DNA from 4 places in the Streptomyces sp. NPDC002619 genome. Region 2 is predicted to be linked to each of the others. Evidence: riboswitches for the same ligand, from Rfam matches in the RefSeq annotation. Region 2 holds a riboswitch; each other region holds the start of a gene.
The links. A riboswitch is a leader RNA that binds a small molecule or an ion and turns the genes downstream of it on or off. The one in region 2 is predicted to bind cyclic di-AMP.
Positions count from the first base shown of each region.

Region 1: another riboswitch for cyclic di-AMP. It lies ahead of ACFYXB_RS26970 (M23 family metallopeptidase); the one in region 2 lies ahead of ACFYXB_RS01865 (NlpC/P60 family protein).
Region 3: another riboswitch for cyclic di-AMP. It lies ahead of ACFYXB_RS23135 (NlpC/P60 family protein); the one in region 2 lies ahead of ACFYXB_RS01865 (NlpC/P60 family protein).
Region 4: another riboswitch for cyclic di-AMP. It lies ahead of ACFYXB_RS10250 (C40 family peptidase); the one in region 2 lies ahead of ACFYXB_RS01865 (NlpC/P60 family protein).

Region 1 covers NZ_JBIAQV010000019.1:114,555-120,438, forward strand. The annotation lists gene ACFYXB_RS26955 (DNA topoisomerase (ATP-hydrolyzing) subunit A) at 1-662, opposite strand, end outside; gene ACFYXB_RS26960 (M16 family metallopeptidase) at 956-2,374, shown strand; gene ACFYXB_RS26965 (M16 family metallopeptidase) at 2,371-3,759, shown strand; cyclic di-AMP (ydaO/yuaA leader) riboswitch at 3,984-4,143, shown strand; gene ACFYXB_RS26970 (M23 family metallopeptidase) at 4,157-4,912, shown strand; gene ACFYXB_RS26975 (GntR family transcriptional regulator) at 5,100-5,786, shown strand.
Region 2 covers NZ_JBIAQV010000001.1:354,401-360,284, reverse strand. The annotation lists gene pcrA (DNA helicase PcrA) at 1-1,479, opposite strand, end outside; cyclic di-AMP (ydaO/yuaA leader) riboswitch at 1,825-1,997, shown strand; gene ACFYXB_RS01865 (NlpC/P60 family protein) at 2,006-3,205, shown strand; gene ACFYXB_RS01860 (tellurite resistance/C4-dicarboxylate transporter family protein) at 3,661-4,629, shown strand; gene ACFYXB_RS01855 (hypothetical protein) at 4,694-5,047, opposite strand; gene ACFYXB_RS01850 (NlpC/P60 family protein) at 5,508-5,884, shown strand, end outside.
Region 3 covers NZ_JBIAQV010000014.1:186,745-192,628, forward strand. The annotation lists gene ACFYXB_RS23125 (PhzF family phenazine biosynthesis protein) at 1-525, shown strand, start outside; gene ACFYXB_RS23130 (DUF1996 domain-containing protein) at 573-2,513, opposite strand; cyclic di-AMP (ydaO/yuaA leader) riboswitch at 3,101-3,273, shown strand; gene ACFYXB_RS23135 (NlpC/P60 family protein) at 3,282-4,679, shown strand; gene ACFYXB_RS23140 (FAD-dependent oxidoreductase) at 4,833-5,884, shown strand, end outside.
Region 4 covers NZ_JBIAQV010000004.1:198,959-204,842, reverse strand. The annotation lists gene bioB (biotin synthase BioB) at 1-657, opposite strand, end outside; gene ACFYXB_RS10270 (8-amino-7-oxononanoate synthase) at 805-1,932, shown strand; gene ACFYXB_RS10265 (DUF397 domain-containing protein) at 2,008-2,232, opposite strand; gene ACFYXB_RS10260 (helix-turn-helix transcriptional regulator) at 2,242-3,111, opposite strand; gene ACFYXB_RS10255 (ATP-binding protein) at 3,334-3,792, shown strand; gene ACFYXB_RS10250 (C40 family peptidase) at 3,866-4,345, opposite strand; cyclic di-AMP (ydaO/yuaA leader) riboswitch at 4,348-4,542, opposite strand; gene ACFYXB_RS10245 (hypothetical protein) at 4,922-5,221, opposite strand; gene ACFYXB_RS10240 (ATP-dependent Clp protease proteolytic subunit) at 5,229-5,864, opposite strand.

The sequences.
Region 1 (5,884 bases), on a different contig from region 2:
ATCAGCGTGTCCAGGTCCGCGTTCGGATGGCGGATCAGATGGCGGGCGGCCGCGACGACCTCGCCCAGGTTATGCGGCGGCATGTTGGTGGCCATGCCGACCGCGATGCCCGAGGTGCCGTTGACCAGCAGGTTCGGGAAGGCGGCGGGCAGGGCGACCGGCTCCTGCTCCTGGCCGTCGTAGTTGGGCGCGAAGTCGACCGTGTCCTCGTCGATCGACTCGGTCATCAGGCTCGTCGCCTCGGCCATCCGGCACTCGGTGTACCGCATGGCGGCCGGCGGGTCGTCGTTGCCCAGCGAACCGAAGTTGCCGTGGCCGTCGACCAGCGGGACGCGCATCGAGAACGGCTGGGCCATGCGCACCAGGGCGTCGTAGATCGACGCGTCGCCGTGCGGGTGGAGCTTGCCCATGACGTCGCCGACGACGCGGGCGCACTTCACATAGCCGCGCTCGGGGCGCAGGCCCATCTCGTTCATCTGGTAGACGATGCGGCGGTGCACCGGCTTGAGGCCGTCTCGGGCGTCCGGCAGGGCACGGGAGTAGATGACCGAATACGCGTACTCGAGGTACGAACCCTGCATCTCGTCCACGACGTCGATGTCGAGGATCTTCTCCTCGAACGAGTCGTCGGGCGGCGGGGTCTTCGTGCTGCGGCGGGCCATCGCTGCCGGCTCCTCCTGTTTTCGGGTCGCCCGCCTAAGGGGCGCTCTTGTTGAGGCGTTCAACGCGATCTGACGTGGACCATTGTGGACCGCGGCACTGACAACCCGGGCCGGGCCCCGGTGTCCGGGTCCGCCCGGTGCCGCTCCGCGGCACGATCCCGCAGGCTACGCGATCCGCTGTGGGCGTATGTCCCGCGGGAACTTCGCGCATGGTGCGCACGCTTGCATACAGTGGCAGGACTGGCAGGAAAACCGCGGTTTTCACGACCGCATCCGCGATCGAAGGGACGTACATGCCCATGGGTCACACGGCCACAGCCGAGGCAGGCTCCGGGGGCCTGACAGCGACCGAGCACCGCCTGGCCAACGGTCTGCGCGTGGTGCTCTCCGAGGACCATCTGACCCCGGTCGCGGCGGTCTGCCTCTGGTACGACGTCGGCTCCCGCCACGAAGTCAAGGGGCGTACCGGCCTGGCTCACCTCTTCGAGCACCTGATGTTCCAGGGCTCCGGACAGGTGACGGGCAACGGTCACTTCGAGCTCGTGCAGGGCGCCGGCGGCTCGCTGAACGGCACCACCAGCTTCGAGCGCACCAACTACTTCGAGACCATGCCCGCCCACCAGTTGGAGCTCGCCCTGTGGCTGGAGGCCGACCGGATGGGCTCCCTGCTGGCCGCGCTCGACGACGAGTCCATGGAGAACCAGCGCGACGTCGTCAAGAACGAGCGCCGCCAACGCTACGACAACGTGCCCTACGGCACCGCGTTCGAGAAGCTGACCGCCCTCGCCTACCCGGAGGGCCACCCGTACCACCACACGCCGATCGGCTCGATGGCGGACCTCGACGCGGCCACCCTGGAGGACGCGCGCGCGTTCTTCCGCACGTACTACGCGCCGAACAACGCCGTGCTCTCCGTGGTCGGTGACATCGACCCGCAGCAGACCCTCGCCTGGGTCGAGAAGTACTTCGGCTCGATCCCCGCCCACGACGGCAAGCCCACGCCGCGTGACGGCTCGCTGCCGGACGTCATCGGCGAGCAGCTGCGCGAGGTCGTCGTCGAGGAGGTCCCGGCCCGCGCCCTGATGGCCGCCTACCGGCTCCCCGAGGACGGCACGCGCGAGGCGGACGCGGTCGACGTGGCGCTCACCGTCCTGGGCGGCGGCGAGTCCTCCCGGCTCTACAACCGGCTCGTACGGCGCGACCGTACGGCGGTCGCGGCCGGGTTCGGCCTGCTGCGGCTGGCCGGGGCGCCCTCCCTGGGCTGGCTGGACGTGAAGACCTCCGGCGATGTCGAGGTGCCGGTCATCGAGACCGCGATCGACGAGGAGCTCGCCCGCTTCGCCGAGGAGGGCCCCACGTCCGAGGAAATGGAGCGCGCCCAGGCCCAGTTGGAGCGCGAGTGGCTGGACCGGCTCGGCACGGTCGCGGGCCGCGCCGACGAACTGTGCCGGTACGCCGTCCTGTTCGGCGACCCGCAGCTCGCCCTCACCGCCGTGCAGCGCGTCCTCGCGGTGACCCCGGAGGAGGTCAAGGAGGTCGCCCAGGCCCGGCTGCGCCCCGACAACCGCGCGGTGCTCGTGTACGAGCCGCTGTCGGCCGAGTCCGCGGAGCACACCGAGGACCCGGGCATCCCCGAGGACCCGGAGTCCGAGGCCACCGTCGAAGCCGGCGCCACCGCAGACCAGGACGACAACGAGGAGGCGGCCAAGTGACCGAGCTCGCCGCGATGGAGTTCCACCCCCAGCCCCGCGCGGGCGAGGCGAAGCCGTGGGCCTTCCCGGCCCCCGAGCGAGGCACGCTGGACAACGGCCTGACCGTGCTGCGCTGCCACCGCCCCGGCCAGCAGGTCGTGGCCGTCGAGGTGCTCCTCGACGCGCCCCTGGACGCCGAGCCGGCCGGCTTCGACGGCGTCGCCACGATCATGGCGCGGGCCTTCTCCGAGGGCACCGACAAGCACTCCGCCGAGGAGTTCGCCGCCGAGCTGGAGCGCTGCGGCGCCACCCTCGACGCGCATGCCGACCACCCCGGCGTCAGGCTGAGCCTGGAGGTACCCGCCTCCCGCCTCGGCAAGGCGCTCGGGCTGCTCGCCGACGCCCTCAGGGCGCCGGCGTTCGCGGACAGCGAGGTCGAGCGGCTGGTCCGCAACCGCCTCGACGAGATCCCGCACGAGCTGGCCAACCCCTCCCGCCGCGCTGCCAAGGAGCTCTCCAAGGAGCTGTTCCCGGCGACCGCGCGCATGTCCCGCCCGCGCCAGGGCACCGAGGACACGGTCGAGAAGATCGACGCGGTGGCCGTAAGCGCCTTCTACGACCGGCACGTCAGGCCCGCCACGGCCACCGCCGTGGTCGTCGGCGACCTCACCGGCATCGACCTGGACGAGCTGCTCGGCGAGACCCTGGGCGACTGGACCGGCTCCCAGGCTCAGCCGCGCCCCGTGCCGCCGGTGAGCGCCGACGACACCGGCCGGGTCGTCATCGTGGACCGCCCCGGCGCTGTCCAGACCCAGCTGCTCATCGGCCGCGTCGGCTCCGACCGGCACGACCGCGTGTGGCCCGCGCAGGTGCTCGGCACGTACTGCCTCGGCGGCACCCTCACCTCCCGCCTGGACCGCGTCCTGCGCGAGGAGAAGGGCTACACCTACGGTGTGCGCGCGTTCGGCCAGGTCCTGCGGTCCGCCCCGGACGGCACAGGCGCCTCGATGCTCGCCATCAGCGGCTCCGTGGACACCCCGAACACCGGCCCGGCGCTGGCGGACCTGTGGACCGTGCTGCGCACGCTCGCCGCGGAAGGACTCACCGACGCGGAGCGCGACGTCGCCGTGCAGAACCTGGTCGGCGTGGCGCCGCTCAAGTACGAGACGGCGGCGGCCGTGGCCAGCACGCTCGCCGACCAGGTCGAGCAGTACCTGCCCGACGACTACCAGGCGACGCTGTACCAGCAGCTCGCAGCCACCGGCACCGTGGAGGCCACCGCCGCCGTGGTCAACGCCTTCCCGGTGGAACGGCTGGTCACGGTCCTGGTCGGCGACGCGGCGCAGATCAAGGAGCCCGTGGAGGCTCTCGGCATCGGCGAAGTGAGCGTCGTCTCCGCCGAGTAGAGCACGCGTAGAGCCCGTGTGGTGCACGCGCGCGTGGGGCTCTGACGACCGACGGGTTGTCAGGGCCCTTTCTCATTTCCCCCAGATGTCCGAATTGGGGCGGAGGTTGCCTGTCTGCCCTGTGGGATGCGCTACAAAAGCCCGGATCGGTTTGGGGATTGAAACTTGTCCCGCTTAGCGTCGTCCGGGCTGTTCGTCAGGCAGTGCGCCGCGCCCGCGGCACCGGACAGTCATCGCCGAGTCCCCCTACGGCGCGAGCCAGGGGAGCCGGGGACCCACACGTCCCTGGGGTGAATCGGACGCCCGCGCCGAGCGAGGGGGTCCGTAGGAGACCTTCCTGCTCCGAACCCGTCAGCTAACCCGGTAGGCGAGAAGGAAGGAAAGGACCAGCCACTCCATGGCGTTCACCCGCGCCACCGGGAAGCACCGCCGTCCCACCCGGACACGTCGCACCACCGCTCGCGCGGCGGGCGTCGCGGCCCTCGCCACCACCGGCGTCATGGGCACCCTCGCGGCCACCCCGGCGCTCGCCGCCGAGACCCCGGCCGAGCAGACGGGCCTCATCCCCGTCGTCACCCTCGGCGACTCGGTCGCCCAGCAGATCGACGCCCAGGCCGCAGCCCAGAAGCAGGCCGCCGAGGAGAAGGCGGCCGAGCAGGCCGCGCGCAAGGCGGCCGCGCAGGAGGCCAAGAAGGAGCGCGCGGCCAAGGAGCGCGCCGCCCGCGAGGCCGAGCGCAAGCGCCTCAACGCCTTCGTCGTGCCGATAGCGAACTCGTACGTCTCCACCGGCTACAAGACCGGCGGCTCCCTGTGGTCCTCCGGCGCCCACACCGGCATCGACTTCCACGCCTCCTCCGGCACCACCGTCCACGCGGTCGGCTCGGGCACGGTCGTGTCGACCGGCTGGGGCGGGGCGTACGGCAACCAGATCGTGATCAGGATGGCCGACGGGATGTACACCCAGTACGGCCACCTGTCGTCGATCGGTGTCTCGGTGGGACAGACGGTCGTCCCCGGCCAGCAGATCGGCCTGTCCGGCGCGACCGGCAACGTGACCGGGCCGCACCTCCACTTCGAGGCCCGTACGACCCCGGAGTACGGCTCGGACATCGACCCCGTCGCCTATCTCCGCAAGCACGGCGTGAACGTCTGACGACCCAAGGCGCGACAGCGAGGCCCCGGCTCCCTCGAGCCGGGGCTTTCGTCGTTTCGGACCCCCCGCTGTCCAAAAAATATCCATGGATTCCGGCCCGCCATCGGAAATTCCGGCTCATTGCAATAGAGTCACAGAACACACGTCAATCGTCGACGTTTCACGGGGATTAAGGCGGAGGTCGGTCATGCGTATTCCGGCGCACTCGGTATGCACGGCGATCCGGGACGACATCGTCGCAGGTGTCTACGAGCGCGGCAGCCGGCTCACCGAGGAACTGCTGGCCCGCCGCTACGGCGTCTCGCGCGTCCCCGTCCGCGAGGCTCTGCGCACCCTGGAGGCCGAGGGCTTCGTGGTGACCCGGCGGCACGCGGGCGCGTGCGTCGCCGAACCGACCGAGCAGGAGGCCGCCGACCTGCTGGAGATGCGCATGCTCCTGGAGCCGCTCGGCGCCTCCCGGGCCGCTCAGCGGCGTACCGAGGCGCATCTCAAGGTGCTGCGCGGCCTGGTCAGGCTGGGCCAGGAGCGGGCCAGGCGGGGCAACAGCGAGGACCTGCGCTCGCTGGGCGGCTGGTTCCACGAGACGCTCGCGCAGGCCTCCGGCAGCCATGCCCTGACCTCGATGCTCACCCAGTTGCGGCACAAGATCGCATGGATGTACGCGATCGAGGCGCCCGCCGACCCCGCGGAGTCCTGGGCGGAGCACGGTGCCATCGTGGACGCCGTGGCGCGCGGCGACGGCGAGCGCGCGCGGGCGATCACGGCGCTGCACACCGAGCGCGCGACGACCGCGCACCGGCTGCGATTCGCGCCCGGCGCGGAGCGTGTGAGGAACTCGCAACACCCCGTAAACATGTCGAGCCTGCGGCATTAACACGGGCGCCGTATACAAAGAGGGGATATTCGGGTGGCGTGAATTTCCGCTGACCTTTCTCGCGTGCGCCGTGAATTCATGGCGCACGCCTCATTCGT
Region 2 (5,884 bases):
CGAGTCCTCAGGGTTCGCGAGCACGCGCAGGTAGGCCAGGACGTCCCGGACCTCCTTGCGCTCGTAGAAGCGGACACCGCCGACGACCTTGTAGGGCAGGCCGACGCGGATGAAGACCTCTTCGAAGACACGGGACTGGGCGTTGGTGCGGTAGAACACGGCGACGTCGCCGGACTTCGCCTCGCCCGCGTCCGTGAGCCGGTCGATCTCGTCGGCGACGAACTGCGCCTCGTCGTGCTCCGTGTCGGCCACATAGCCGGTGATCTGCGCGCCCGCGCCCGCGTTGGTCCACAGGTTCTTGGGGCGGCGGGACTCGTTGCGCTCGATGACCGCGTTGGCGGCGGACAGGATCGTCTGGGTGGAGCGGTAGTTCTGCTCCAGGAGGATCGTCGTCGCGTCCGGGTAGTCCTCCTCGAACTGGAGGATGTTGCGGATCGTCGCGCCGCGGAAGGCGTAGATCGACTGGTCGGCGTCGCCCACGACGCACAGCTCGGCGGGCGGTAGGTCGTGCCCGGCGGGCGGTACGTCCTCGTCGTGCCGGCCGGTGCCGACGAGTTCGCGCACGAGCGCGTACTGGGCGTGGTTGGTGTCCTGGTACTCGTCGACCAGGACGTGCCGGAAGCGGCGGCGGTAGTGCTCGGCGACGTCCGGGAAGGCGCGCAGCAGATTGACCGTCGTCATGATCAGGTCGTCGAAGTCGAGGGCGTTCGCCTCGCGCAGACGCGACTGGTAGAGGGCGTAGGCCTGGGCGAGGGTCTTCTCAAAGCCTCCCCCAGACTCCGTCTGGGATGTGCCCCCAGCGGCCTGCGCGGCGAAGTCCTCCTCGTCGATCAGCTCGTTCTTGAGGTTGCTGATCTTGGCGCTGAAGGACTTGGGCGGATAGCGCTTGGGATCGAGATCGAGATCACGGCAGACGAGTGCCATGAGCCGCTTGGAGTCGGCGGCGTCGTAGATCGAGAAGCTCGATGTGAAGCCCAGCTTCTTGCTCTCGCGCCGCAGGATGCGCACGCACGCGCTGTGGAAGGTCATCACCCACATCGCGTTCGCGCGCGGGCCGACGAGCTGCTCGACGCGCTCCTTCATCTCGCCCGCGGCCTTGTTGGTGAAGGTGATCGCGAGGATCTGGCCCGGGTGCACGCTCCGCTCGGCCAGGAGATACGCGATGCGGTGCGTGAGCACACGGGTCTTGCCGGAGCCGGCGCCGGCCACGATGAGCAGGGGGGTGCCGGCATGGACGACGGCCGCGCGCTGGTTCTCGTTCAGCCCCTCCAGGAGGGCGGCCGCGTCGATGGCCGGGCGCGGGGCGCCGTCGCGGTAGTACGAGTCCCGGTCCGGCGGCACGTCGAACTTCCCGCCGAACAGATCGTCCGGAAGTGACTCCGGAGCATGATCGTCCTCGGGCGGTGGCGGGGGTTCCTCCTCGCGCCCCTGGGGGGCCTGGAGGTTCGCCAGGAAGCTGTCGTCAAAGAGGCTGCTCATCGCTCTCCGAGTCTAGGGCGCCCCACCGACAACCCGCCGCCGCCCCGAGAACATCCCTCGTTCCCCGACAGCCCGGCACCGCCGTCACCAGCAACGATCGCTTGATCACGGTGCGCGACGAGCCGAATTCCGGTCGGGTGGCACGCGGGCACCGACGATCGACACGGCGAACAAACCGGACAAGTCACTGCTCGTCGTCATCTATCAACCACGCCTTGTCGCACCTTGACCAAAGGTCACGAAAATGTATCGGGCATATCGCCCATCAACCTTCACAGGCGCCACACCAGTTGGCTACCGTTCCGGGCGGGCCGTACGACCCCCACCGGCGAACGTCGCCGGGCCGCGCGGCCTCCGCCGAGTCCGGTGTGCCGCCCCGAGGCCGCCGGAGCCGGGGACCCACCGACCTTGGGGTGGATCGGCCCAACTCCCTTCCGGAGAACGGGCCGTAGGGCAAGCCTTCCGAACCACCCGCCCGAACCCGACAGCTAACTCGGTAGGCGGAACATGGAAGGAGTCGCCTCCTTTGGCGTCGCACCGCAAGCCGCGCGCCGCGAGCACGCGCATAGCCGGCATAGGCACCCCCGTCCTCGCCACCGCCGCCCTCACCTCTGTGGCCCTGCTCACCCAGACCGCCAACGCCGCCCCCTCCACCGACGGCAAGCCGAGCGTCGAGGAGGTGCAGAAGAAGGTCGACGACCTCTACCGCCAGGCGGAGTCGGCGACCGAGAAGTACAACTCGGCCAAGGAGAAGTCCGGCACGCAGCGCAAGCAGGTCGACGCGCTTCTGGACGACGTCGCCCGGCGCACGGACAAGCTCAACAAAGCCCGCGAGGAGCTGGGCACGTTCGCCGCGGCCCAGTACCGCACCGGTGCCGCCGCCCCCGACACCGCCACCTTCCTCCTGGCCGACAGTCCGCAGGACTACTTCGACCAGACCCAGCTGATGAGCCGGATGACCACGCGCCAGAAGGACGCGGTCGACGACTACGTCACGGAGCAGTCCGCGACGATGAAGAAGCGGCAGGAGGCCACCAAGAGCCTCGAGACGCTGAACGAGTCGCAGAGCGAGCTGAAGACCGCGAAGGCGACCGTCCAGACGAAGCTCTCCAGCGCGCGTGAGCTGCTGTCCAAGCTGACGGCGGAGGAGAAGGCGCGGCTCGCCGCCATCGAGAAGCAGAAGCAGGAGGAGGCGGCGCGGAAGGCCGCCGAGCTCGCCAAGCAGCAGGCGGCGCAGAAGGCGGCGGAGGAAGCGGCGGCGCAGAAGGAGAGCAGCTCCTCGGGCTCGACGGGCTCCTCGGGCTCGACAAGTTCGTCGGGTTCGTCGACCTCGCCCTCGTCCGGATCATCTTCGTCCGACTCGTACGCCACCAAGGCCGACAAGGCGATCGCCTTCGCCCGCGCCCAGATCGGCAAGCCGTACGTCTGGGGCGCCACCGGGCCCGACTCCTACGACTGCTCCGGCCTCACCCAGGCCGCTTGGAAGGCCGCCGGCGTCGACCTCCCGCGCACCACCTGGGACCAGGTCAACGCGGGCACCACCGTCTCCCTCGCCGACGCCCAGCCCGGTGACCTGATCTTCTTCTACGACGACATCAGCCACGTCGGCCTCTACATCGGCGACGGCATGATGATCCACGCCCCGAAGCCCGGCGCCTACGTCCGCGAGGAGTCGGTCTACTACGCCGGCGACTCGATCATCCACAGCGTGGTACGCCCGGCCTGACCAAGGCGGGGCGCGTGCCCGAGCAACGGGGCGCGCGAGGTACGTCACACGCGGGGCGTGCACTCCCGCACCGCACGCGGCGGCTCGTGCCGCCTGGGCGAGCGCGGGGGCGCGGACGCAGGGAGCGAGTCGCCGTACCGCCCGCCGGGCGTGCGCTCGCGTGCCGTGCGCCTAGCGCATCATGTGCGCGCCCGGCGCCTGTTCCACACGCCCGGCGCGCCTCGTGCACTCCGCGCCGGGCACAAGCACGACGCGCCCCTCCCTGAGGCGCACGCCCCTCCCACGGGGCGCCGCGCCCGCTCGGGTCGCCCCAGGCGCGGGCTCCTGGCAACGCGCGCCACGGCCCACCACACCGCGCGCACGCGCCTCGCCCCTGTCCCGCACGCGCGCGTTTTTGAAGGTCACGCGCGCGTGGCCCGCTCGTATCGGGTGTGTTGGTCCCTAGCATCGGGCCCATGCCCGGGACCTCTCCCCTTCGCCCCTGGTGGGCGCAGCGTCCGCCTGCGGCCGGGGCCGCCGTGATGGCGACCGGGATCGTGTCGGTCGGGCTGCAGCTGACCGGATACGAGGTCCTGTCCCGGCTGTTTCTGACGATGGCCTGTGTCTCCTGGCTGGCGCTCGCCGCGTCCTTCGGGGTGGGACTGGTGCGCGATCGGGAGCGGTGGGTGGCCCAGGCGAGGACGCCGGGCGCGCTGACGGCCGTGGCCGCGACCACCGTGCTCGGCACGCGTTTCTCCATGCTCGGCTGGCAGACGGTGGCGGAGGCGCTGCTCGCGCTGTCGGCCGTACTCTGGCCGGTCCTGATGCTCCTCGTCGTACCGCACTGGCAGCGCCACATGCCGGGCGCGGTGTTCCTGGGCTGTGTGGCCACGCAGGGACTCGCCGTCCTGGCGGCCACTCTGGCGGCCGTCGAGTCGACGGCCTGGCTCGCGCACACCGCGCTGGTGCTGTTCTGGCTGGGGCTCGTGCTGTACGGCTTCGCGCTGCCCCGCTTCGAACCGCGGCAGCTCACCGAGGGCGCCGGGGACCAGTGGATCGCGGGGGGCGCGCTGGCCAACTCGACGCTGGCCGGGGTGAAGCTGATCGCCGCCGACAGCCCGCGGCTGTACCTGTGGAACGACGACGACCGGGACGTCCTGCACTCGGTGACCGGCGCGCTGTTCTTCCTCGTCCTGGCCTGTTACGTCGTCCTGCTGATCGCCGAGCTGGCGAGACTCCGGCCGCGCTACGACGTACGCCGCTGGGCGACGGTCTTCCCGATGGGGATGACGGCGGCGGCGACGCTGTCGGTCGCCGCCGTCATCCGGGTCCCGTGGCTGAGGGGCCCCGGGAAGGTGCTGGTGTGGATCGCGGTGGCGGTGTGGATCGCGGTCGCCGCGGGCGCGGTGGCTGCGGCCCGCGCCCGGTTCAGCGCCGCGCGCTGAACGTCATGCCGGCGTACGCCACATCCACAGCACGGCGTACCTCACGTCCACGACACGGCGTACATCACGTCCACAGCACGGCGATGAAGACGTTCGCGATGGTGAGCAGCCCCACCAGGCCGAAGAGGCGCTTGTCCACGCGCTCGTCGTCCCGCTTCACATAAACGAGCCCGAGGATCACGATCAGCAGGGCCAGCTTCACGCCGATCTTGACGGTGTTGAGGTGATGGTCGTCGGCCTGGTTGAGGCCGACCAGGACCACACCGGTGACCAGCATGGTCAGCGCGCCGTGCAGCATCGCGGGGACGAAGCGGGCGTCGCCCTTGCCCATCGCCTTCATCTGGGTGAGGAACCCGCCGAGGAGCGACGCGATGCCGATGATGTGCAGGCCGACGAAGAGATGGATGAGTACGTCCATGGGGCCGGAGCCTAATCGGGGCACAAGTGCCTCCGGTCACCGCCCCCACCCCGAGCGACCCCGGCGGCACGGCCCGCATATATGCACCCCATAGCACTCCGGCGCCCCCACGTGTCACAGAACCGCCGCTTCGGTCATCGCGCCGCGCGAAGTCGGCGGCTCCGGACCGGGATCACGCTCTTATACGGTCACCGGCGGTCCCCTGCCGCCAGTTCCGTACATAGCGTTACCGAGCCGACACACTCAGGTTTAGCGTCCTCCACCAGGTGACCGGCTCCACACCGCCGCCCGGGCCAGGGGCGGCCGCCGGACACCTCCGCCGAGAAGTCCGGCGGCGGCCCGCTCCCCCTGTGCGGGCCGCCGCCGGACGCGAGAGCCGCTCCCGGCGGCCGTACGACCGCTCTCCCCTGGCGGCCGTACGGATGACCAGGCGGCCCTACGGAAGGACGTGACAGTCCAGGTGGCAGCGCACCGCAAGCCCCGGCAACGCTCGCTCGGCGGTCCGACGGCCCGGACGGCCGTGACCATGGCCCTGGCGGGCGCGGCGACCGCGACGGCCTTCGACGGGACCGGGCACGCCGAGCCGCAGCTGACGCCGGGCCAGGTCAAGGCCAAGGTGGACCGGCTGTACCAGGAGGCGGAGGCCGCCACCGAGAAGTACAACGGGGCCAAGGAGAAGGCGGACGCGGCGGAGCGGCGGCTGAAGGCACTGGGGGACGAGGCCGCCCGCAGGGAGCTGAGGCTCAACTCGGCGCGCGACGCGCTCGGGACCATCGCGGCGGCGCAGTACCGCAGCGGCGGCATCGATCCCGCGCTGCAACTGGCACTGTCCGACGA
Region 3 (5,884 bases), on a different contig from region 2:
GAGCGGGTCGAGGCGGTCTTCGATCCCGGTCCGGTGCGCCTGCGTGAGCCCACCGAGGCCGAAGCGGGTCTGGTGCTCGCCGCGCTCGGCATCGCCGAGGACACGCTCGCGGCCGGTGTGCGGGTGGCGTCCACGGGGCGCTGGCGGTTGCTCGTGCCGGTCCGGTCGCGGGCCGTGCTCGCCGGGCTCTCCCCCGACTTCGACCGGCTGCGCAGTGCCTGCGACCGGCTCGGGCTGCTGGGCTGTTACGTCCACTCCGTGCCGGGCGGCGAAGGCGCCCTGGCCGCCCGGATGTTCGCGCCGGCGATCGGCGTCCCGGAGGACATCGCCAACGCCAACAGCACGGCCTGTCTGGCGGCGCACCTGGCGAGCGAGGGCCGTACCCGGATCACCGTCGACATGGGCGACTCGCTCGAGAGCCCCGCCACGGTCGTCGCCACCATGCGGCCCCGTCCGGTGGGGCCGCCACTCGTCCGGGTCGGCGGGGAGGCCTCGGTCGTCAGGGTGGTGAGCTGGTCACCCTGACCGGCCGCGGCCTCCCGTGCCGCGCGGTTCCGTCGGTCGGTGCCGGGTCACATGGAACGGCGTCCCATGCGGCGCAGCACGACGAAGCCCGCGATGACGAGCAGTGCGCCGAGCGCGGCGGGCCAGAGGTTCGCCCCCGTCTCCGCGAGCCCGCCCTGGACCGCCTGGGGTTCGGTCTGCGCGGCGGCGGAGGGGGCGTCGGCCCCGACCACCGCGGGCGCGTCGGACTGGGTGGGTCCGCCGAGTTCCGAGGATTCGGTGGCCCCGCTGTCGCTGCCGACCTCGCTGACCTTGCCGTCGGCCTTGTCCGAGTCATCCTGTGCCGGGGCGTTGCCGTCGGGCGACGCCGTCGCGTACACCCTGGGTGCCTCGGTGGTGGGGGCGTCGGTGGCCGGGGGCGTATCGGCCGGCGGTTCGCCGGGCTCCTGCGTCGCCGTGTCGCCGGGGGCGGGCTCGTCGCTCTGGCCGGGCGCGGGGGCGGGATCGGAGGCGGGCGGGTCGCTCGGCTCCTGGCCCGGCTGCTCGCTCGGCTGCTCGCTGGGAGCCGGGGCGGCACCGGAGCCGCACGTGCGGCCGGAGTTGATGCAGTCGACCATCTCCCCCATCAGCTTCTCGTCGAAGACGTTGATGAAGTCGCCGTGGTCGGTGACCGGCTTGTGCAACTGCTCGGGGAAGGAGTCCACCGCGAACAACGGCGTGGTGCGGCCCCCGTCCTGGAGGCTGGGCGCGTCGACGTCGTAGACGATGCGCTGCACCAGCTGCGGAATCGCCTCGAAGCCCTGGGGGCAGCTGCCGTCCGCGGCGGCGAACGCCACGTGCGTGCGGTGGTTGGCGCTGTCGATGTTCCGTCCGTCCCAGCAGCTCTGGAACTTGAAGGTGCGTACGACGTCGCTGCCGGACGGGCACAGCGGGTACTTGTCCTTCAGTTGCCGATCCTCGAAGCCGGTGCAGCTCCACGACGCATTGGCGTTGGCGGGGCCGTTGACGAACGCCTTGGCGTCGCCGGTGATGATGCGCAGCAGCCGCGGCATGGCCGTGACCTTGCCGCGCGGGCTGCCCTCGAACGACAGCGTGACCTGCTCGGGCGTGACAATCTTGCCGGCGTTGCCCTCGGTGCCACCGCCCGGCGCGTCGGCGTCCCGCTCGCGCGAGCCGTCCTGCAGACGCAGTACGGGCCAGTAGTACGTCGACTTGTCGCCCTTGTCCTCGCAGCTCGTGTCGGCGTTCGCCAGGTCGTCGTCGCTGGCGAAGGCATTGTTGGACTGGTTGCCGATGTAGTCGTGGAAGTGGTGGGCGCCGTTGCTGACGCCGGGAGCGACGATCACGTTGTCCGAGTTGAACAGTCCGCCCGCGTTGACACCGCAGCTGCTCGTGAAGGTGCCCTTGGAGGCGTCGGCCTGCTGGGGCGGGTTCTGCACGTTGGGCTGGACGGTGGTGATGTCGGCGTAGTCGGCGGCGACGGGGCCGTTGCCGCCCTGTCCGCCGTTCTGCTGTTGAGCGCCGTCGCCCTGCCCCTGGCCCTGACTCGGATCGGCCTGCCCCTGGCCGCTGTTCGCGCCGTCGCCGGTCTGGTTGCCGGCCGGCCGCAGCGTGCATGCGGCCAGGTCCTCCAGGCCTTGCGGGCGGTCCCCCGTGCGGTCGATGGCGCCCGCGATCCGCTCGATGGTCGCGGCGCGCTTGTCCTTGAGGGGGTTCATGATGCTGTTGTCGGCGAACGCGGAATCCTGCTGCTGGGCCTGCGCGGAGTCCTGCAGTTGCTGGTAGGCCGCGGCGATCTGCTGGTCGAGGAGGGCGAGTTCGCGGTCGACGTCCGCCTTCGCCTCGTCCGGCACGGCGGTCAGGCGGCTGCCGATGTCCGGGCAGTCGATCGTGGCCGCCCCCGCGGCCAGGACCTGTGCGTTCCGGCTCTGGTCCGACTCCTGACCCCAACCGCCTTCGGTGGCGGACGCGTAGACGTTCACCGCGATCAGACCACCTCCGCCCAGCATCAGTGCGACCGCTGCGAAGGTCGCGCGTCGTGCGCCTGTCGGGCGTCTGCGCCTGTTGCGTCCCACGGAAGTACCCCTGCGTCTCGAGGCCGTCTCGGCATGGAAATCCCCCGCACCCATACGGCGCCGCACGCCCGGGTGTTCAAACGCCCCGCGGATTCATGGCCACCTCATGGCCACCAAGGGCGCATGGCGACACGGGCGTCACGGCCGACACGGTTGAACAGCCGTACGCAGTCACCCGACTCCGATCCGTGACGCCCGGCAGCCCGCATGCCGTTTCGTGGGAAAATGATGCAAAACCTGCTGCCGACCGGACGGCGATGCCATGACGAATCCGGAGATCGACTACGCGGCGGTGTTCCAGGCCCTGCCGGGCACGGTGGCGCTCCTGACGCCCGATCTGATGTACGCGGACGCCAACGCAGGGCAATTGTCCCGATGCATTGCAGCCCGTCCCCGAACTGCGGGGCGAACATCACAAATACGTATCGGGCAATTCGCACTTCAACCTTCACGTGCGCCACACAAGTTGGCTAAGTTGACGACCGGGCCGCACGGCTCCCCCCGGCGAATCCCGCCGGGCCGCGTGGCCTCCGCCGAGTCCGGCGCCCTGCGTGGCGACCGGAGCCGGGGACCCAACCGACATTGGGGTGAATCGGTCCAACTGCCCGTCGGGGCAGGGGCCGTAGGGCAAGCCTTCCGGAATCGACCGCCCGAACCCGACAGCTAACTCGGTAGGCGGAGTACGGAAGGAGTGCGTCTCCCATGGCGCCGGAGAGCCGCGACGAGGTTCGACAGCGGATCGACAGCCTCTACGACCAGGCAGAGAACGCCACCGGGAACTACAACGCGACCCGCGCGAGGACGTCGGGCACACGGGGCCGTGGCGTCCCGTTGCGCAAGAACCGCTCCGCACGGACCGATCCCGATCTGGACCAGGTCACCCGGCAGTGGTTCGACGCGGCCCGCGCGAAGCTCGGCCCGACCGTGCCGGCCGCACTGCCGAACGACCGCAGGCCGCAGCGCCCCGCCGAGGATCGCCCCAAGGCTCAGTCGGAGGATGAACTCAGGCGCGCGGGGCCGGAGTTGACAGGTCGTCGACGCATGCCGGAGCTCCCCGCCGGGCCGTCAGCCGGAGCACTCGATCGCCCACTGCGGGAACCGGCGGTCCGCCCCGTTGCCGAGCTGACCGCAGGGTCTGGCGGATCCACGGGACCGGACGCGTCGCCGACCGGCCGGCTCGTCGCCGCGTTGCCCGCCGTACCCGGCTCACGCCGGGAACCGGAGGCGCCCAAGGCACTGCCCGCCCGCGCCGCCGAGCCGCGGCGCCCCTCGCCGGGCACCGCCAAGGAGCGGAACCGGCGCAAGCTCGCCGTGGCCCGTGACCTGCTGTCGCGGTACGCCGTACAGCGGACCGGCCCGATCGCGGCGATCGAGGCCCGGCCGACCGACTCGGGCGCCTGGTCCGGCGTACAGGCTCCGGTGGAACAGCCGACCGAGGAGGAGTGGCGACCCCCGTCGTGGGCGGTCGGCCTCGGCGTGGCGACACCGTCGTCGACGGACACGCCGCGCGGCACAGCCGATGCGCTCGGCATGCCGGACCCCCTGGGCACGTCCGACCCGCTGGGTACACCGGACCCCCTGGGCTTGCCCGACGCACTCGGTCCCAGCACCTGGGCCGAACCCGGGTCCTTCGCAGCCCCCTCCCCCACCACCGACATCGGGACCTTTCTCACGACCGCCCTCACGGACACCGGATCCTTCGCGCCGGTCGGTATCGGCAGCGCGCCGGACGCCCTGTACGGCGGCAACGCCGGCAAGGCCGTCGCCTTCGCGCGGGAGCAGATCGGCAGGCCGTGTCTCTGGGGTGCGACCGGGCCGGACTCGTACGACTACGCGAGTCTCACGCAGGCCGCCTGGAAGGCCGCGGGCGTCGCCCTGCCGCGTTCCGCGCGGGAGCAGGCGAGCGCGGGCATGTCTGTCACGCTCACCGACATCCAGGACGGAGATCTCGTCTTCTTCTTCGACAACGACAGTCACGTCGGCCTGTACGTCGGCAACGGCATGATGGTCCACGCGCCCGGCCCCGGTTCGCTCATCCGCGAGGAGTCGATCTTCGGCGCCGGGGAGTCGGCGATCCACCGGGTGATCAGGCCCGCGTGACCACAGGGGTCCGGTCGGCCCATTAGAGCGCCTTATCCAGCCCATAAGATCGCTTTATGGGGTCATAGACCGGACCCCCGTACTAACTTAGGTCTGCCTTAGCTTAGGCTTCCCGATCGAGTCGCCTTTTCCTCGCTCGAAGGGAACCTGATCATGCCGCGCCCCCTGCGGGTAGCCATCGTCGGAGCCGGCCCCGCCGGGATCTACGCCGCCGACGCCCTGCTCAAATCCGAGGTGGCCGCCGAGCCCGGTGTGTCCATCGACCTCTTCGAGCGGATGCCCGCCCCCTTCGGCCTGATCCGGTACGGCGTCGCGCCCGACCACCCGCGCATCAAGGGCATCGTCACCGCGCTGCACCAAGTGCTCGACAAGCCGCAGATCCGGCTGTTCGGCAACGTCGACTACCCGAAGGACATCAGCCTCGACGACCTGCGCGCGTTCTACGACGCCGTGATCTTCTCCACCGGCGCGATGGCGGACCGCGACCTGTCCATACCCGGTATGGAACTGGACGGTTCGTACGGCGCCGCCGACTTCGTCTCCTGGTACGACGGTCACCCGGACGTGCCCCGGACCTGGCCCCTGGAGGCCGAGAAGGTCGCCGTGCTCGGCGTCGGCAACGTCGCGCTCGACGTCGCGCGCATCCTGGCCAAGACGGCGGACGAGCTGCTGCCCACGGAGATCCCGCCGAACGTCTACGACGGTCTGAAGGCGAACAAGGCGCTGGAGATCCACGTCTTCGGCCGCCGCGGCCCGGCGCAGGCGAAGTTCAGCCCGATGGAGCTGCGGGAGCTGGACCACTCCCCGAACATCGAGGTGATCGTCGACCCCGAGGACATCGACTACGACGAGGGCTCGATCGAGACGCGGCGCGGCAACAAGCAGGCCGACATGGTCGCCAAGACCCTGGAGAACTGGGCGATCCGCGACGTCGGTGACCGGCCGCACAAGCTGTTCCTCCACTTCTTCGAGTCCCCGGCCGAGATCGTCGGCGAGCACGGCAGGGTCGTGGGCCTACGCACGGAGCGCACCGCTCTCGACGGCACCGGCAACGTCAAGGGCACCGGCACGTTCAAGGACTGGGACGTCACGGCGGTCTACCGGGCCGTGGGCTACCTCTCCGAGAAGCTGCCGAAGCTGCCGTGGGACATCGAGTCCGCCACGGTTCCGGACGAGGGCGGCCGGGTCGTCGAGGAGAGCGGCGC
Region 4 (5,884 bases), on a different contig from region 2:
CACGTCCACCAGGTCCTCGTCGCTCTCGCCCATGCCGGCGATGAGACCGGAGCACGCGGACAGACCGGCCGCGTGCGCCTTCTGGACCGTGTCCACCCGATCGGCGTACGTGTGCGTCGTCGTGATGTCCGCGTACGTTCCCTCGGAGGTGTTGAGATTGTGGTTGTACGCGTCCGCGCCCGCGTCGCGCAGCCGTTCGGCCTGACCGTCGGAGAGCAGCCCCAGACAGGCGCACACCTCGACGCCCTCGTTGCCCTCCTTGATCGCCCTGATCGTGTCCGAGACCCGGTCCACGTCACGGTCCGTCGGACCCCGCCCGCTGGCGACCAGACAGACCCGCTTGGCGCCACCGGCCAGGCCCGCGGCGGCCGCCTCGGAGGCCTGGTCGGGCTTGAGCCAGGTGTACTTCAGGATGTCGGCGTTGGAGCCCAGCCGCTGGGAGCAGTAGGAGCAGTCCTCGGGGCACAAGCCGGACTTGAGGTTCACCAGGTAGTTCAGTTTCACGCGCCGGCCGAACCAGTGCCGGCGCACCTTGCCGGCCGCGGCCACCACATCGAGCACGTCGTCGTCGGAGGTGGCCAGAACGGCGAGCGCTTCGTCGCGGGTCGGCAGCTCGCGCCGAAGCCCCTTGTCCACCAGCGTGTTCAGCAGGTCCATGAGGTCCGATCCTGTCCTACGGGACCGCCCCGGGCCAAGGAGAGTTTGCACAACGGAGACGGTTCACCGTGTGGGTATTGCCACACCCTGGGCGGCTGGTCGTCCGGCTAGTGTCTGTCCACTGCCTACAAATTCCCCGGAGGAGACATGGCGTTCGGCTGGATCGACGACCAGGCGGAGCAACGCCGCCGCGCCGGACTGGTACGGACCCTGCGCCCCCGCCCCGCCGCCTGGCCGCTCCTCGACCTGGCGAGCAACGACTACCTGGGCCTGTCCCACCATCCCGACGTCACGGAGGGCGCGGCCGGGGCGGCACGGACCTGGGGCGGCGGCTCGACGGGCTCCCGGCTGGTCACCGGCACCACCGAACTCCACACCGAGCTGGAGCGCGAGCTGGCCGAATTCTGCGGCTTCGAGGCGGCCCTGGTCTTCTCCTCCGGATACGCCGCCAACCTCGCCGCCGTCACCGCGCTCGGGCCGCACGGCTCGCTGATCGTCTCCGACGCCGGCAACCACGCCTCCCTGATCGACGGCTGCCGCCTTGCTCGCGGCACCACCCAGGTGGTCGGGCACGCCGATCCGGACGCCATCCGCAAGGCGCTCGGCACGCACGAGGGACCCGCGATCGCCGTCTCCGACACGGTGTTCTCCGTCGACGGGGACGCGGCCCCGCTGGCCGCGCTCGCCGCGGCCTGCCGCGAGCACGGCGCGGGGCTGGTCGTCGACGACGCCCACGGACTCGGCGTCCTGGGCGACGGCGGCCGGGGAGCGCCGTACGCGGCCGGGCTCGCGGGCGCCGACGACGTGGTCGTCACGGTCACGCTGTCCAAGTCGCTGGGCAGCCAGGGCGGTGCGGTGCTCGGCCCGGCCCGGGTGATCGACCACCTGGTCAACGCGGCACGAACGTTCATTTTCGACACGGGACTCGCGCCCGCCGCCGCTGGCGCGGCCCTGGCGGCGCTCAGGCTGCTGCGCCGTGAGCCGGAACGGGCGGCGCGCGCCCGCGATGTGGCCGGCGAACTGCACGCACGCCTGACCGCCGCGGGTCTTCAAGCCGTACGTCCGGACGCCGCGGTGGTCTCCGTGCGGGCGCCCTCCCCGGAGGGGGCCGTGCGCTGGGCGGCCGACTGCCGTAGGGCGGGCCTGGCCGTGGGCTGCTTCCGTCCTCCTTCCGTGCCCGACGGCATCTCACGGCTCAGGCTGACCGCCCGCGCGGACCTCTCCGGGTCCGAGATCGAGCGCGCTGTACGGGTGATCGGCGAGACGCGACCATGAGTCGGCGTGACACGGCCGTGCGTCGCCTGTGCGGAAACTGATCAATAAGGGGCGGTGGGTCGGTCCGGCAGAGGATCAGCGGAGCGTGTTGAGGAATCCCGCCCAGCTCTCGGGGGAGAAGAGCAGCGCGGGTCCGGCAGGTGCCTTGGAGTCGCGCACGGCGAGCAGCCCGGTCCACGGACCGGAGTGCGGCCGAGCCGTCTCCACGCAGTTGTTCGCTCCCGTGCTGTAGCTGCTGCGCAGCCACCGCACACCGTGCAGATCGGTACTGGAAGGTACGTTCCGAGGCAGTGCAGTCATGGTGCCTCCTTACGCGCCGTCACCTATCCCGGCGATGTAATCCAACGAGTCCTCGGGTGAAAGGGCGTGGATCTGAAGGGTGTTGAAGGCCTCTGAGTAGGCCTGGAGGTCTTCTTTCCGCTCCAGATAGAGGCTACTCGTCAAGTGGTCGAGAACAACCACATCCAGATCAGATGTGCTCGGAAATGAGAAGATAACGAAAGGTCCGGTGATTCCGATATGCGCACCGGCCGCGAACGGCAGCACCTGCAGCCGCACTTGAGGCAGGCGCGCCGCCTCCATCAGCCGCTTCAGCTGCCGCGCCATGACGTCCGGACCGCCGACATCCCTTCGCAACACCGCCTCGTCCAGTACGGCGCTCAGCTCCAGCGGCGGATTCGACCGCAGCACGTCCTGCCGGGCCAGCCGCACCTCCACCAGCGTGTCCAGCCGGTCGTCCGCAGCGCTGTCCGGCTCGCCCACGGCCGCCCGGGTCACCGCCCGCGCGTACTCAGGCGTCTGCAACAGCCCCGGTACCACCAGCGTCTCAAGCGTGCGCATCCCGCTGGCCTGCGACTCCAGGCTGATGAAGTCCCGGTAGGCGGGCGGCAGCACCCCGCGATAGGCGTGCCACCAGTGGTGACGGCCGTAGCCGTTCTCCGAGCCCGCCAACGCCAGCAGCAGCTCGCGCAGTTGACCGTCCGCCACACCATAGGCGTCCAGGAGTAACCGCACATCGGCCGCTTTCGCGCCGCTCGCACCCGTCTCGATACGGCTCACTTTCGACTGGTGCCACCCCACCATCCGGGCCGCCTCACCGCTCGTGAGACCCGCACCGGTGCGCAGGGAGCGCAGTTCGGCGCCCAGCTTCCGGCGGCGCACCGCGGGACCGTGCTGCATGCGCTACTCCTTACTCGGCATTACTCCTTACGTGCCGCCCAAATACGCTCTGCCGTCGCAGAGTTCACCGCTTTGAGCGACAGATATATGCATATCTTGGTGGATCGCCACCGTGACCGACGTGGTGATGGCAGTCTGACGACGAAGCACCAGTCCGGGACCGTACTCGAACCATCCGCTCCGTGTCGGACTGCGGTCCCGTGGGAAAGGGACAACGTCGCCATGGCAGACCATCTGGAAGCATCCGTAACTCTGCCGAGCGATCCCGCCTCGGTCTCCGCGGCCCGCTCCTACGTACTCGGCACCCTCGCGGAGTGGGGCCTGCCTGCGGACACGGAAGTCGCCGACACCATCCGGCTCATCGTCTCCGAACTCACCACCAACGCCGTACAGCACACCCTCGGTCAGTCACCCACCTTCACGGTGGACATGGTGCTCATCCGTGACGAACACCTCCGCATCGGCGTCACGGACAGTCATCCCCGCTTCCCCAAGAGACTGCCCGCCGCCGTCCAGCAGGACAATGGACGCGGCATGGTCATCATCCGCTGGCTCACCGCGGAATGCGGCGGCAAACTGCGCGTCCGTCCCACGCGCGAGGGCGGCAAGACCGTCTCCATCGAACTCCCCTGGACAGTCCCGGCCCAGCCCCTCACGACGGCGACCCAGCAGGAGCCGTGAGACTCTCCGGCTCCTGCTGGGTCGGTCGCCGAGGGCGGGGCCGCACGCCTGCGGCCGTCAGCCCTCGGGCAGTTCAGCTCACGCGGCCGTACCAGACGCTCCGCGTCCAGATCTTCTGCAGCCTCACCACGTCACCGGACTTCGGCGCGTGCCAGATCCTTCCCTTCCCGGCATAGATGCCGACGTGGTAGACGCTCGAGCCATAGTGGAAGAACACCAGGTCACCGGCCTTGCGGTTCCTGGCCGAGATATGACGCGTTCTGTTGTACTGCTGGGCGGCCGTCCGCGGCAGCCTCTTGCCCGCCTTCTTGAACGAGTAGAGCGTGAGCCCGGAACAGTCGAACCTGCGCGGCCCGGTGGCACCCCACTGGTACGGGGAGCCCTTCATCGAGGCCGCGATCCGGAGTGCCTTCGTCGCCGTCGCCCTCGTCGCGGCGGCGGCGTCCGTGGCCACGCCCGGAACCACGATCGAGCCGCCCATGGCGGCGATGGTGAGCGCCGAGGCCGTACCAGCCCGGACCATCAGCGACGGGACACGATTGAGCGCAGTCATGCGCAACCCTTCGTCAGCCGCCTGTGAAGGATGACCTGTCGGATTCGGACTGGCGAAGTAGCCCGGCCGCGTTGCCGCGGCTTCACCCCAAGGGCCGGTCGGAACGAACCTTCAGACGAACGAACGTCCGTTCCGGCGACCCGTCTTGCCTGGGTCCTCCACTCCTGCCGATCCACTGCCGTCGACCGGTCATCCGGGCGGCGGCAGGACTCGGCGTCCGCCCGGACCGCCCCGCCGCTGTGGCGGGGGCTTGTCGTCAGACAGGGATCCTCACTCACGCGTGTCCGAAAATCCCAAAGGAACCGGGGATTTGTGGTGTTACTCACCATTCGCCCGTTCGGGTCCACGGTGCCTTGTTCGCACCCTCGTCCAGGAGTTGACGAGCCCTCGGACCAGCGCGGGAGCACCTCGCCGAGCCCCTCGGCGGGCGCCCCGCGCATCCCGCGCGACGCCGAAAAAAAATGCTTTTCTACGCCGAACAGGGGTACGTCGTTTGGGTCGTTTCAACTCGGGCCGGGGTGTCCGGTCGTCGAGTGTGCGGCACCCCGGTCCCGGACGCCCGCGCCGGCCCATGCGTCAGGGCGGCGGCAAAGACACCCGCGCCGTGCGGCGCTCACCGTCCAGGACCCGCAATGCCCGTGCCAGCGTGGCCGCATGCAGCTCCGTCTCGCCCCGCTGATGCATCGTCGCCAGCGCGTCCTGCAGCTCCGCCGCCTTGCGCACCAGCGCCTGGGCCGCCCGCAGCCCGCGATACGTGTCCCCGTCCGACGCCGGATTGATCCGGCCCAGCAGGTCGACCACTTCCAGGTAACGGTCGATCAACTCGCCCTCGGCGCGGGTCAGGGCGGGCAGCGGCGGGAGTTCCGGTGGCAGCATCGGCCGCTCACCCCGCGTCGGGCGTGCGGCGGGAGGCCTTGCGGCTGGGGATGATGCCGTCCACCAGTCCATACGCCAGCGCGCCCGGGGCGTCCAGGATCAGATCCCGTTCGAGGTCCTCGTGGACCTGCTCCGCGCTACGACCGGTGTGCCGAACGAGCATTCCTTCCAGCAGCACCCGGACCCGACCCAACTCCTCCGCCTGGATGACGAGATCGCTCGGCTGCCCCTGCACCGGCTCGGGCAGCGACGGCTGCTGGACCACCATCCGTGCGCCCGGCAGCGCGAACCGCTTGCCCGGCGTACCGGCCGCGACCAGCAAGGCCGCCGACGAGCCGGCCTGCCCCAGGCAGATCGTCTCCACGTCGCAGCCGACGTAGCGCATCGTGTCGTAGATCGCCGCCATGGCGCTGAACGAGCCGCCGGGGGAGTTCACGTACAGCGAGATGTCCCGGTCCGGATCGTGGTGCTCGAGGTGCATGAACTGCGCCATCACGTCGTTGGCCGCCGTGTCGTCGATCGATGTGCCGAGGAAGACGATCCTCTCCTCCAGCAGCCTCGAGTACGGGTCGAGCGTCCGCTGGCCGGCGCTCGTGCGCTCGGTGAACTCCGGCAGGACATAGCGGGCGGACGGTCGGGTCATGGCATACCCCTCCTCGCGGC